DNA from 4 places in the Variovorax sp. GW823-FHT02B07 genome. Region 3 is predicted to be linked to each of the others. Evidence: predicted binding sites of a transcription regulator. Region 3 holds the regulator's gene; each other region holds the start of a gene.
What was found. The regulator sigma-54, encoded in region 3, starts transcription at its own class of promoters, with help from an activator protein. The targets are predictions, from matches to a motif close to TGGCANGNAANCTGCTTT.

Region 1 (3,203 bases), on a different contig from region 3:
TGGATCGGCAACGCGATGCTGATCATCCTGAACCTGCCGCTGATCGGCATGTGGATCAAGCTCCTGACGGTGCCCTACAAGTTCCTGTTCCCGGCGATCGTGCTGTTCTGCGCGATCGGCGTGTACTCGACCAACAACAACACCTTCGACGTGTGGATGGTGGCGATCTTCGGCTTCATCGGCTACCTGTTCCTGAAGCTGCGCACCGAGCCGGCCCCGCTGCTGCTGGGCTTCATCCTCGGGCCGATGATGGAAGAGAACCTGCGGCGCGCGCTGCTGCTGTCGCGCGGTGCCTGGAGCGTGTTCGTCACGCGGCCGCTGTCGGCGGGCCTGCTGATCGCTGCAGCCTTGCTGCTGGCCATCGTGCTGTTGCCCGCGATCAAGGCGAAGCGCGAAGAGGCCTTTGTCGAAGACTGACCTCGGCACCCCGAAAAAAAGCCCCTGGCCAGACGCCAGGGGCTTTTTTATTTCAGGAACGCGTCGTAAGCGGTTTTCAGGATCAGCGCACTCACCACCACGATGAACACGATCCGCACGAAGCCCGCCCCGTGCTTCAGCGCCACGCGCGTGCCGACCAGGCTGCCGGCCACGTTGGCCACGGCCATCACCAGCCCGTAGTGCCACCAGACGTGGCCCTTGGCGGCCAGCAGGATCAGCGCGGCGGCGTTGGTCAGCGTGTTGATGACCTTGGCCGAGGCCGAGGCGTTGAGGAAGTCGTAGCCCATCCAGCGCACGAACAAAAACACCAGGAAGCTGCCCGTGCCCGGCCCGAAGAAGCCGTCGTAGAAACCGATGGTCAGGCCGATGGTGCTGGCCGCCAGCGTCTCGGCGCGGCCGCTGAAGCGCGGTGCGTGCAGCCGGCCCATGTCCTTGCGTGCCAGCGTGTAGACCAGCACGCCCAGCAGGATGACCGGCAGCGCCCGGCGCAGGAAGTCGCCCGGGAAGACCGTGACGGTCCAGGCGCCGAGCATCGAGCCGCCGAAGCCCAGCAGCGCGGCCGGCCACATCGCGCCCCAGCGCATCTGCACCCGCTGGCTGAACTGGGCCGCCGAGGCCGCCGTACCCCAGATGGACGCGCTCTTGTTGGTGCCCAGCAGCGTGGCGGGCGGCGCGCCCGGAAACACCGCAAAGAGGGCCGGCACCAGGATCAACCCGCCGCCGCCCACGATCGCATCGATAAAACCCGCGAGCAGTGAGGCGCCCGTGACCACCAGCATTTCCATGCGGGCGATTGTCTCACCGGAATCGCTATCGAAACGATAGCTGTGGTGGCCGGTACCGGCTGGCCAGGAGGCTTGTTTGGCTTGGAGGAAAGCGCCTGCATTCGCGCTGCGAACAGGCAAAAAAAAAGCGCCGACCAGCGGCGCTTTTCAAATATCAGACAGGCATCTCGTACGGAGCCTTTGAAGAATGTTCTTGTTGATCGATCGGAAGCTTGTCTCCTCGGACCCTCGGCAGTACGAGCAGGGCCCGTCGCGAGTGCGCAGATTGTGCAAGCGCGCACCCGCCCGGTGCATTAGGAATTACCCGCTTCGTGTTACTTCGACCCTCCGGTTGGGAAACCAAAGTGTTTCAGTCAGTTAACAAGATGGCATGACTCGTGCACACAGGCCTCTTGTCCACCACTCCAAGAAGAAACGGTCATGGCCCTGCTGGCACCCCAAGCCTCCCTGAACGCGGCCGACACCGCCTGGATGATGACCTCGACCGCGCTGGTGCTGCTGATGACGCTGCCCGGCATCGCGCTCTTCTATGCCGGCATGGTGCGGCGCAAGAACGTGCTGGCGACCATGGCCGGGGTGGTGGCGATCGCCGCGGTGGTCTCGCTGACCTGGTTCGCGCTCGGTTACTCGCTGGCTTTCACGCCCGGCTGGCCCTGGCTGGGCAAGCTCTCGCGCATCGGTTTTTCCGGCTTCGAGTACCTGAAGGAGGCCGGCCAGGTGGCCGTGAGCCACGTGGCGCCGAACGTGCCGGAATCGGTCTACGCCATGTTCCAGCTGAGCTTCGCGATCATCACCACCGCGCTGGTGCTCGGCGCTTTTGTCGAGCGCATGCGCTTCTCGGCGCTGCTGTGGTTCGCGCTGCTGTGGAGCGTGCTCGTGTACGCGCCGGTCGCGCACTGGGTGTGGGAGCCGGGCGGCTGGCTCGCGCAGATGGGTGCGCTCGACTTCGCGGGCGGCTCGGTGGTGCACGTCAACGCGGGCATCGCGGGGCTGGTGTGCGCCTATGCGCTCGGGCCGCGCCGGGGCTACGGGCGCGAGGCCTTCGAGCCCTACAGCCTGGCGCTCACCATGACGGGCGCGGGCCTGCTGTGGGTGGGCTGGTTCGGCTTCAATGCCGGCTCGGCGGTGGCGGCCGACGGGCGCGCCGGCCTGGCCATGCTGGTGACGCACATCGCGGCGGCGGCTGGCGCCATGAGCTGGATGGTCGGCGAATGGATCGTGCGCCGCAGCCCGTCGCTCTTGGGCCTGTGCTCCGGCCTCGTGGCGGGGCTGGTGGCGATCACGCCGGCGGCCGGCTTCGTCACGCCGCTGTCGGCGCTGGCCATCGGCGCCATCGCCGGGCTGGCCTGCTACTGGGGCGCCACGGGCCTGAAGCACCTGCTCGGTGCGGACGACTCGCTCGACGTGTTCGGCGTGCACGGCATCGGCGGCATCGTGGGCGCGCTGCTCACGGGCGTGTTCGCCGACCCGCGCATCTCGGGCGCGGCGGGCAATGTGCTGACGCAGGCCATCGCGGTCGCCAGCGTGGCGATCTACAGCGCGGCCGGCACGGCCATCGTGTTGTTCCTGGTGCATGTGCTGGTCGGATTGCGCGTCGACCCCGAGAGCGAACTGGTGGGCCTCGATCTTGCTCAGCATCGTGAACACCTGGGAGCCTGACCACCCGAGGGAGACGCCATGCCATCCATGTCCGAAAGCGAACGCATCGCGCTTGCAGCACGCCTTCACGTGGCGCTGCGGCGAAAGCACGGGCGCGTGACCGACACCGAATGGATGGCCACCAACGCCGAGTACGCCGCCGAGATCGTGCGCATGACGCGCCAGCACGCCGCCGAGACGAAAGACGACGAACTCGACCAGCTCGCCACGCGGCTCGAGCAGGCCATGGAACCGCTGGCCCGCGCCGCGCGCTTGGCGGCGCGCCAGCCCGACGGCCTGCCGCCCACGCCGCCGCCGCGCTATGTCGGCGGGCTGCGCTGA
Region 2 (3,203 bases), on a different contig from region 3:
GGGCGCTGGTCGGCGCCGGTCCATTGCGGACCGTCGAACCAGGCATCGCCCTGCAGGTAGGCGCGCAGCATCGCCAGGCCGTCGAAACCCCAGAACAGGCGACCGTCGACCACGTAGCAGGGCACGCCGAACACGCCCTGCGCCACGGCCTCGTCGGTGTTGCGCTTGAGCAGGGCCTTGCTCTCGTCGCCGTTCACGTCGCGCTTGGGTTGCAGCTGCGCCGTGAGCGCGGCCAGCCGCGTGGCGTCGCCCGCTTCTTCGCCGCCGCGCCACACGTGGCGAAAGAGGGTCTCGGCCGCCAGGCGGCTGATGCTGCCGTCGTCGCCCGTGGCCACGGCCAGGCGCAGGTGCGGCAGCGGGTTGTAGGGGTGCGAGGCCGGCATCTCGATGGGGATGCCGTGCGCCTGGCCCAGCCACAGCACGTGGCGGTAGGTCCAGCTGCGCTTCGAAGGAATCTCGGCCGGCCCGAGCTGGCCGTGGTGCTTGAGCAGCGCGCCCAGCAGCACCGGCTTGTAGGCCACGCTCACGCTCAGGCCTTCGAGCGCCTCGGGCAGGTGCTCGAACGCCAGGTGCGCGTAGGGCGAGATGAAATCGAGATAGAAGTCGATGTGCTTCATGCGTCGTGGTCTCCTGTGGTGGGTTCGGGCACGCGCCAGATGCCGGCCTGGGCCCGCAGTTCGATCGCGCGCCACACCTGGCGGCGGCTGTCGTCTTCCATCTTGCTCCAGCCGGCGATCTCGGGAATGGTGCGCAGGCACCCTTCGCAGAAGCCGCTCAGGCGGTCCATGCGGCACACCGACGAGCACGGCGAAGGCACCTCGCCGTCCATGCGCTGCACGGTGCCTGCGCGCTCGGCGAGCGCATGCGCTTCGTCGAAGTTCACACCACGTCGGCCACCGGCGCGCCGGTGAGCTTCTCTAAATCGTTCGGGTGCAGCTGGAACACGGCGTGCGGATGGCCCGCGGCGGCCCAGATCTCCTCGAAGCGGAACAGCTCGCGGTCGATCAGCACCACCGGCTTGGTCACATGGCCCACCGGCGACACGCCGCCGATGGTGAAGCCGGTGCGCGCCTTCACGAAGTCGGCGTCGGCGCGGCCGGTCTTGCCGACGATGGCATCGACCTTCTTCTCGTCGACGCGCTTGTCGCCCGAGGTGATGACCAGCACCGCCGCCTCGTCGCTCTTGCGGCGGAAGATGATGCTCTTGGCGATCTGCCCGACCGAGATGCCGAGCGCGTCGGCGGCCTGCTGCGCGGTGCGGCAGGCGTCGTCGAGCATGCGGGGCGCATGGGGATGGCCGGCGTCCTGCAGCACGCGGGAAACGCGCTGGACACCTTCAGGGAGGGAATGGAGTTCGGAGCCGCACATGGCAAGTTCTTCGAGGTTCGTGGGGGCGTTCGCCCTGCGTTGCAAGGCCCCGAGCATACGGAAAAGCCCCGCGCACCGGCGCCGCCGCCCCCTTGCGCCCCTGCACCCCGGCGCACCAATGCGGAGAGCGCCGGCGCACGACGCCCGTGCGCGGCGTGCCGGCCCCGGTCCGCTTTCGGTGCGCCATCGGCCGACAAGGCCCGCCACACGGGCTTTTGAGCGCGGCACGCTTATTGCTGAACACGGTGGCGACCCACCGGCCTCTGCGGCGGGTTCGCAATGCCTCCGCTAACGACGGCGGGGTTCAAGCGCACCGATGGCCGCCCGCCGCCGGTTCGTCTGCTCCAACCCATTTCGCATCCGTTCCGTCGCGGGGGCCCCAACGACGCTGTCTGTTCGACAGCGGCTGCGGGGGCGCCTTCCAGGGCCGGTTGCGTGCAGGACCCCCAATGAAGATCGCAGTCATCGGCCACGGCATGGTCGGCCACAAGTTCCTCGAGCAACTCCACACGCTCGGCATTCCCGGCGCACAGGTCACCGTGCTGTGCGAGGAGCCGCGCCCGGCCTACGACCGGGTGCACCTGTCCGAATATTTCTCCGGCAAGACGGCCGACGACCTGTCGCTGGTCGAGCCCGGCTTCTTCGAGCGCAGCGGCTTCACACTGCGCCTGGCCGCGCGGGCCGTGGCCGTCGAACGGCGCAACAACACCGTGACCACGGCCGACGGCGAGGTGATCGCCTACGACAAGCTGGTGCTGGCCACCGGCTCCAACCCCTTCGTGCCGGCCGTGCCGGGCCGCGACCGACCGAACTGTTTTGTCTACCGCACCATCGAGGACCTCGACGCCATGAAGGCCTGCGGCGCCAAATCGCGCAGCGGCGTGGTGGTGGGCGGCGGCCTGCTGGGCCTGGAATGCGCCAAGGCGCTGCGCGACATGGGCCTGGAAACGCACGTGGTCGAGTTCGCACCGCGCCTGATGGCGGTGCAGGTCGACGAAGGCGGCGGCCGTGCATTGCGCGGCAGCATCGAGGCGCTGGGCCTGCACGTGCACACCGGCCGCAACACGGTGGAGATCGTCGACGGCGCGAGCGCGCGGCACCGCATGGTGTTCGCCGACGGCACACACCTGGAGACCGACATGATCGTGTTCTCCGCCGGCATCCGCCCGCGCGACGAACTGGCGCGCCAGAGCCTGCTGGCCGTGGGTCCGCGCGGCGGCGTGGCGATCGACAGCCACTGCCGCACCAGCGACCGCAATGTCTACGCCATCGGCGAATGCGCGTCGTGGAACGAACAGACCTTCGGCCTCGTCGCGCCGGGCTACGACATGGCGCGCGTGGCCGCCCGCCACATCGCCGGCCAGGACGACGCGGCCTTCACCGGCGCCGACCTGAGCACCAAGCTCAAGCTGATGGGCGTCGATGTGGCCAGCATCGGCGACGCGCACGGCAAGACGCCGAAGTCGCGCGCCTACCAGTACATCGACGAGCGCAAGCAGGTCTACAAGAAGATCGTGGTCAGCGAAGACGGCAAGCAGCTCTTGGGCGCGGTGCTGGTCGGCGACGCCGGCGAGTACGGCACGCTGCTGCAGCTGGCGCTCAACGGCATCGCGCTGCCCGACGAACCCGAGTTTTTGATCCTGCCGTCGAGCGACGGCAAGGCGAAACCGGGCCTGGGCGTCGAGGCCCTTCCCGACACCGCACAGATCTGCTCGTGCAACAGCGTCACCAAGGGCCAGATCTGCGAGGCCGTGGGCCAGGGCGTGTGCACGCCCGCCGAGATGAAGGCCTGCACCCAGGCCGGCGCCACCTGCGGCGGCTGCGTGCCGCTGGTC
Region 3 (3,203 bases):
GCTCACGGTCGAGGAAAACGTGCGCGCCGTGCTCGAGCTGCAGCGCGAGCCCGACGCCAACGGCCGCATGATGCCGCTGACCAAGCAGCACACCGAAGAGCGCCTGGCCGATCTGCTGGCCGACCTGCGCGTGGACCACCTGCGCGACTCGCCCGCGCTCGCGCTGTCGGGCGGCGAGCGCCGCCGCGTTGAAATTGCACGCGCGCTGGCCACCCAGCCGCGCTTCATCCTGCTGGATGAGCCCTTCGCCGGCATCGACCCGATCGCCGTGATCGAGATCCAGCGGATCATCAGTTTCCTGAAAGAGCGCGGCATCGGCGTGCTCATCACTGACCACAACGTGCGTGAAACGCTGGGCATCTGCGATCACGCGTTCATCATCAGCGACGGGCACGTGCTGGCACAAGGCACACCCTCGGAGATCGTCGACAACGCCGAGGTACGCAGGGTGTACCTGGGCGAGCACTTCCGCATGTAAGGGAGGGTCGGGTCTCCATGAAGCAAGGGCTGTCCCTTCGCGTCTCGCAGCATCTGGCGCTGACGCCACAGCTGCAGCAGTCCATTCGCCTGCTCCAGCTCTCCACGCTCGAACTGAGCCAGGAGGTCGAGCAGATGCTGGACGAGAACCCGTTCCTCGAACGCACCGCGGAAGAAGCGGCGCGCGAGGAGTTCGGGCTGGACACGGCCGACGCGCCGGTGCCGCGCGACGACGCGGGCGAGGGTGAGGCCGAGTTCACGCCGTCCGCCGCCAGCACGTCCTCCACCTCCAGCGACACCACCACCTCGACCCCCGACACCGACGGCCCCGCCGCCGAGATCGCCGAGCGCGAGCCCGACTGGGAAGGCGACGGCACCGTCGACATGGCGCCCGACGACAGCGAGTGGGGCAGCGACGCACCCGCGCGCCAGAACAACCTGGGCGACGACGAGCGTGCCGACGCCACCGAACTCGCGCGCAGCCAGGAGTCGCTGCAGTCCTTCCTGCACCGCCAGGCGCTGAGCCTGCGGCTCAATGAGAACGACTGCGCCGCGCTGCGCTTCCTGATCGAATCGCTCAACGACGACGGCTACCTCGAAGACTCGCTGCCCGCGCTGGCCTCGGGCCTGGCGGGCGACGACAACGACCAGTTCGACGACCTTGTGCACCACTTCCAGGTGGCGCTGGGCCTGCTGCAGAGCCTGGAGCCGGTGGGCGTCGGCGCGCGCGATCTCGGCGAATGCCTGAGCATCCAGCTGAAGGCGCTCGCCAGCGAAGACGAGACCGAGGCCGAAGCGCTCATCCGCAAGACCGCCATCGCGATCTGCAAACAGCCCATGGAGCTGCTCGCGCGGCGCGACTTCAAGCGCCTGGCCACGCTCACGCGCACCAACGAAGACCTGGTGCGCTCGGCGCTGCAGGTCATTGCGCGCCTCGAACCCAAGCCGGGCCGCCGCTTCGTCGACGTCGAGCGCAACATCGTCATCCCCGACGTGATCGTCACCAAGACCGGGCGCGGCACGAACGTGAAGTTCCGCGTCATGCTCAACCCCGAAGTCATGCCGCGCCTGCGCGTGCACGACATCTACGCCGGCGCGCTCAAGTCGCACAAGGGCGAGGGCAGCCAGGCGCTGTCGCAGCGGCTGCAGGAGGCGCGCTGGTTCATCAAGAACATCCAGCAGCGCTTCGACACCATCCTGCGCGTGAGCAACGCCATCGTCGAGCGCCAGAAGAGCTACTTCGTGCACGGCGAGCTGGCCATGCGCCCGCTGGTGCTGCGCGAGATCGCCGACGAGTTGGGCCTGCACGAGTCGACCATCTCGCGCGTGACCACCGCCAAGTACATGGCCACGCCGTTCGGCACCGTCGAGCTCAAGTACTTCTTCGGCTCGGCGCTGGGCACCGAGACCGGCGGCAACGCGTCGAGCACCGCGGTGCGCGCGCTGATCAAGCAGTTCGTGAGTTCCGAGAGCATCAAGAAGCCGCTGTCCGACAGCCAGATCTCCGAGATGCTGAAAGAGCAGGGCATCGAGTGCGCGCGCCGCACCGTCGCCAAGTACCGCGAGGCGCTGCGCATCGCGCCCGCCAACCTGCGCAAGGCCCTGTAGAAAGCCCACGATGACCCGTCGCCTGCTGTCACGCTGGGGGCATTGGGTCTTCGCCCTCGTGGCGGCATCACTGTTCGCCGGCTGCGCCACCTTGCCCGACGAGGCACCGCGCCCGCCCACCAAGGCCATCGCCGTCTCGGCCGACACCGCGCTCGGCAAGATCGCGCTGGCCTCGCAGCCCGACCCCGACCTCAGCGGCTTTCGCCTCATGCCCGGCGGCGACTTCGCCTTCGACACGCGGCTGCAGCTGGCGCGCCGCGCGCAGCGCACGCTCGACGTGCAGTACTACCAGATCGAGAACGACGAGACCGGCCGCTACCTGCTGCGCACCCTGCGCGATGCGGCCCAGCGCGGCGTGCGGGTGCGCTTGTTGATGGACGACCTCTACACCTCCGGCGAAGACGAGCTGCTGCTCGGCCTGGCCGCCACGCCGAACGTGGAGCTGCGCCTGTTCAACCCGTTCCCGGCCGGGCGCGGCAGCCTGCTCAAGCGCTTCACCGCGTCGCTGTTCGACTTCAGCCGCGTCAACCGCCGCATGCACAACAAGCTCTTCATCGCCGACGGCGCGATGGCGGTGGCGGGCGGGCGCAACATCGGCAACCAGTACTTCCGCCGCACCACCGGCCCGAACTTCATCGACCTCGACACCTTCGTCACGGGCGCGCTGATCCCGCGCCTGGGCGTGCTGTTCGACCAGTACTGGAACAGCCCGCACGTGCGCCCGATCGGCGCGGTCGTGCACACCGACCTGCCGCGCGAAGAACTGCAGCGCCGCTTCGACGCCGCCACCGGCCCCGACACCACGCCGCCGCCGCCCAGGCCCGCGCCCAACGACCTGCTCGGCTACAGCCCGGTGGCCGACGACCTCGACGCCGGCAAGCTCGGCCTGATCTGGACCACCGCCGAGGCCTACGCCGATTCCCCCGACCGCGTGATCGGCAAGACCGCGTCGTACGGCGGCGTGCCGCTGCTCGACGTGGACAGCGTGCGCTACAACGTGGTCGAGCAGATGCGCCGCGCGCGCAGCGAGGTGACGCTGGTCTCGCCCTACCTGATCCCGGGCGCGTCGGGGCTGGAGGTGATGCGCGAGATCCGCGGGCGCAACGTGAAGATCAGCG
Region 4 (3,203 bases), on a different contig from region 3:
AACTGATCAGCGGGTTGAACATGCGCGAGAGGAACTCGAAGCGCCCGATGGCGAAGCCGGCCGGAATGCCGACCGCCGCCGCCAGGCCGAAGCCCAGCGCCACGCGCTGCAGCGACGACAGCACGTTCCAGCCCACGCCCTGGTCGTTCGGCCCCTTGCTGTAGAACGGATCGCTGAACACCGTGAGCGCCTGCTGCCAGGTGGCCAGCGGCGAAGGGAAGCCGGTGGTGCTTTTCATGGCCACGATCTCCCACACCAGCACCAGCAGGCCGAAGCCCAGGAACGGCGGGAGCACGCGCATCCAGAAGGCGCGCAGATCGAGGGGCGCGCGGGTGCGGGGCACGGGTGCCGCCGCCGCAACGGCCACAGCGGGGGCGGGTGCCAGGGGCCTGGACACGACGGGCGCGGCGACCTGCGAGGCCACGGCGTCGAGCGGGGAATGGAAGACAGCGCTGACCATGGTGCGTTTCTCCTCAGACATGGAGCTTGAAAGACTCGGCGTACTTCTTCGGGTCCTTGCCGTCCCAGACCGTGCCGTCGAAGAGCTTGCTGGTGCGCAGCACGTCCTTGGGCACGGGCGTCTGCGTGGCGGCGGCGGCCTGCTTGTAGATGTCGATGCGGTTGATCTCGGTGGCCACCTTCAGGTAGTCGGGGTGTTCCTTCAGCAGGCCCCAGCGCTTGTGCTGCGTGAGGAACCACATGCCGTCCGACAGGTACGGGAAGTTCACGGCGCCGCCGTTGTAGAACTTCATGTGGTTGGGGTCGTCCCAGCTCTTGCCCAGGCCGTTGGTGTAGCGGCCCAGGATGCGCTGGTTGATGGCGTCCACGCTGGTGTTGACGTAGCTCTTGTCAGCAATGGTTTCGGCCATCTTGTTCTTGTTCTGCAGGCCGGTGTCGATCCACTTGCCGGCCTCGAGGATCGCGGCCGTGACGGCGCGCGCGGTGTTCGGGTACTTCTTCGTGAACTCCGCGGTGCAGCCCAGCACCTTCTCGGGGTGGTCCTTCCAGATGTCCTGCGTCGTGATGCCGGTGAAGCCGATACCGTCCATGATCGCGCGCTGGCCCCAGGGCTCGCCCACGCAGTAGCCGTCCATGTTGCCCACGCGCATGTTGGCCACCATCTGCGGGGGCGGCACGGTGATGTTCTTCACGTCCTTGAACGGGTCGATGCCGGCCGAGGCGAGCCAGTAGTAGAGCCACATGGCGTGCGTGCCGGTGGGGAAGGTGTGGGCGAAGGTGTATTCGCCCTTTTCCCTGGCGATGAGCTTGGCGAGCGAAGCCGCATCGACCGCGCCCTTGTCGGCCAGCTTCTTCGACAGCGTGATGGCCTGGCCGTTGTTGTTCAGGGTCATGAGCACGGCCATGTCCTTCTTCGGGCCGCTCACGCCCAGGTGCATGCCGTACACGAGGCCGTAGAGCACGTGCGCCATGTCGAGGTCGCCGTTCACGAGCTTGTCGCGCACGCCGGCCCAGCTGGCTTCCTTGCTCGGCACGATCTTCACGCCGTACTTCTTGTCGATGCCCAGCACCGAAGCCATCACCACGCTGGCGCAATCGGTCAGCGGGATGAAGCCGATCTTCACTTCTTCCTTCTCGGGCTTGTCCGAGCCCTGGGCCCAGACGGCGGCACGCAGCGCGGGGTCGATGCCCACGGCGCCGAGGGCGGCGGCCTGCAGCACGCGGCGCCGGCTCAGTTTGGTTTTCAGCAGCAGATCGGACATGGCGGGGCTCCAGAAGTGAAAGACAAAAACGAAAAGGCGTCCGCACCGCGCAGGGGCTGCTCGTGAACGAGCCCTTGCGGGATGGGGACGCCTTTGTCCGGTTCGGTGGGCCGCACCCGCCGTTGGGTGCAACCTGCCTTTGAGACCTTGCGGTCCCGTGCCAAGGACTATGCAAGCGACGTGCCAGTTCGAACCCACCGTTGGGAGCTATGGAAAAGATAGCTGGCAGGGCGCGCCGGTGCAGGAGAAAGTTCCTGCTGGCTCGCTAACCCGGGCGACGCACAGTTGTTGTGCGCTGCACCAATCCAAGCGGCCCGGGTCAGCGCCGCGGTGCAGGCTCGAGCGGCAGGTAGTCGGCCATGGCCAGCATCGACTCGGCCACGTCGACGAGGCGGCGCTTCTGGTTCATGGCGGTCTGGCGCAGCATCTTGTGCGCCTCGGCCTCGCTCAGGCGCCGGTGCGCCATCAGCAGGCCCTTGGCGCGCTCGACGATCTTGCGTTCGTTGAGCGAGGCGCGCACGGTGTCGAGTTCGTCGCTCATGGCCTGCAGGCGCTGCGACTGTTCCTGGACCATGTCGAGCACCGAGCGCTCGAGGTGGCGCCCGAGCTGCGCCGGCGTGGCGTCCTGCGCCTGCTGGGCATCGTCGAAGAAGAGCGCGCCGCCGGCCTGCGGGGCCAGCGTGCCGAGCAGCTGCCGGTAGGCCGCCAGCTCGCTGCGCGCCTGGGCGGTCTTGTGGTCGCACAGCGCGCGCAGGTCGGCCGAGAGGCGGTTCTCGACCGTCTGCATGGCGTCGATGCGCCGCGTGCAGCAGTCGAACCAGGCCTGGCTCAGCAGTGCGTCGGCCGGCACCGAGGTGGCGCCCTTGCGGCGCAGGCGCTCGAGCTCGGCCAGCACGGCGTCCGATTGGCTGTCGTGCCAGAGCGTGCGCACCGCGTCGCCCGAGAAGTCGATGAACACTTGGAAGCAGCGCTCCTGCGACTCGATGAGGTGGCGCCACTGCTGGCGCTGCGCGTCGTCGCCCCGGCCCAGCGCGAGCGCGGCGGCGCCGAAGGCACGCTCCTGGCCGGCGAACTCCTTGCCCTGCATGAAGTTGAACATCGCCACCAGCAGGCGCGAGATCTCGGGGTCGGTGGCGCCGTCGGCCGCCTCGAACACCACCGCCAGCAGGCCGGCCACCAGCTTGGCGAAGGCGGCCACGGCCTGCGCCGGCTGGAGTTCGAGCGCGTCGATGCGCCGGCGCAGCGCGGGCAGGGCGTCCAGGCCGGGCAGCACCCAGGCGATGCGGCTGAACAGGCGCGCGCCGTGGCCGGCGCCCACCGCGCGGTGGTGCTCGGCCTCGAGCCGGTCGAAGCCGGCGCGCACCTGCTGCTCGAGCGCCAGGCATTCGGCGATCTGCGGGCCGCGCTGGTCGGCAAAGCGCCCGCCGTGCGAGGCCAGGAACACGTTCGACATGCCGCGCTCGCGCTGCAGCGCATGCACGA

Region 1: a site for sigma-54 is predicted at 1,590-1,607, ahead of AC1RGU_RS30530 (ammonium transporter). Genes of this name have one in related genera too.
Region 2: a site for sigma-54 is predicted at 1,591-1,608, ahead of nirB (nitrite reductase large subunit NirB). Genes of this name have one in related genera too.
Region 4: a site for sigma-54 is predicted at 1,890-1,907, ahead of AC1RGU_RS14090 (CmpA/NrtA family ABC transporter substrate-binding protein). Genes of this name have one in related genera too.

What each region holds. Positions count from the first base shown of each region.
Region 1 is NZ_JBXAJX010000012.1:60,072-63,274, reverse strand. It holds gene AC1RGU_RS30540 (tripartite tricarboxylate transporter permease) at 1-417, shown strand, start outside; gene AC1RGU_RS30535 (sulfite exporter TauE/SafE family protein) at 465-1,223, opposite strand; gene AC1RGU_RS30530 (ammonium transporter) at 1,644-2,882, shown strand; gene AC1RGU_RS30525 (hypothetical protein) at 2,901-3,203, shown strand.
Region 2 is NZ_JBXAJX010000007.1:166,346-169,548, forward strand. It holds gene AC1RGU_RS26850 (2-hydroxychromene-2-carboxylate isomerase) at 1-617, opposite strand, end outside; gene AC1RGU_RS26855 (DUF1289 domain-containing protein) at 614-883, opposite strand; gene AC1RGU_RS26860 (YbaK/EbsC family protein) at 880-1,368, opposite strand; gene nirB (nitrite reductase large subunit NirB) at 1,818-3,203, shown strand, end outside.
Region 3 is NZ_JBXAJX010000006.1:170,574-173,776, forward strand. It holds gene lptB (LPS export ABC transporter ATP-binding protein) at 1-478, shown strand, start outside; gene rpoN (RNA polymerase factor sigma-54) at 496-2,085, shown strand; gene AC1RGU_RS25870 (phospholipase D family protein) at 2,096-3,203, shown strand, end outside.
Region 4 is NZ_JBXAJX010000002.1:625,666-628,868, forward strand. It holds gene ntrB (nitrate ABC transporter permease) at 1-460, opposite strand, end outside; gene AC1RGU_RS14090 (CmpA/NrtA family ABC transporter substrate-binding protein) at 474-1,721, opposite strand; gene AC1RGU_RS14095 (nitrate regulatory protein) at 2,041-3,203, opposite strand, start outside.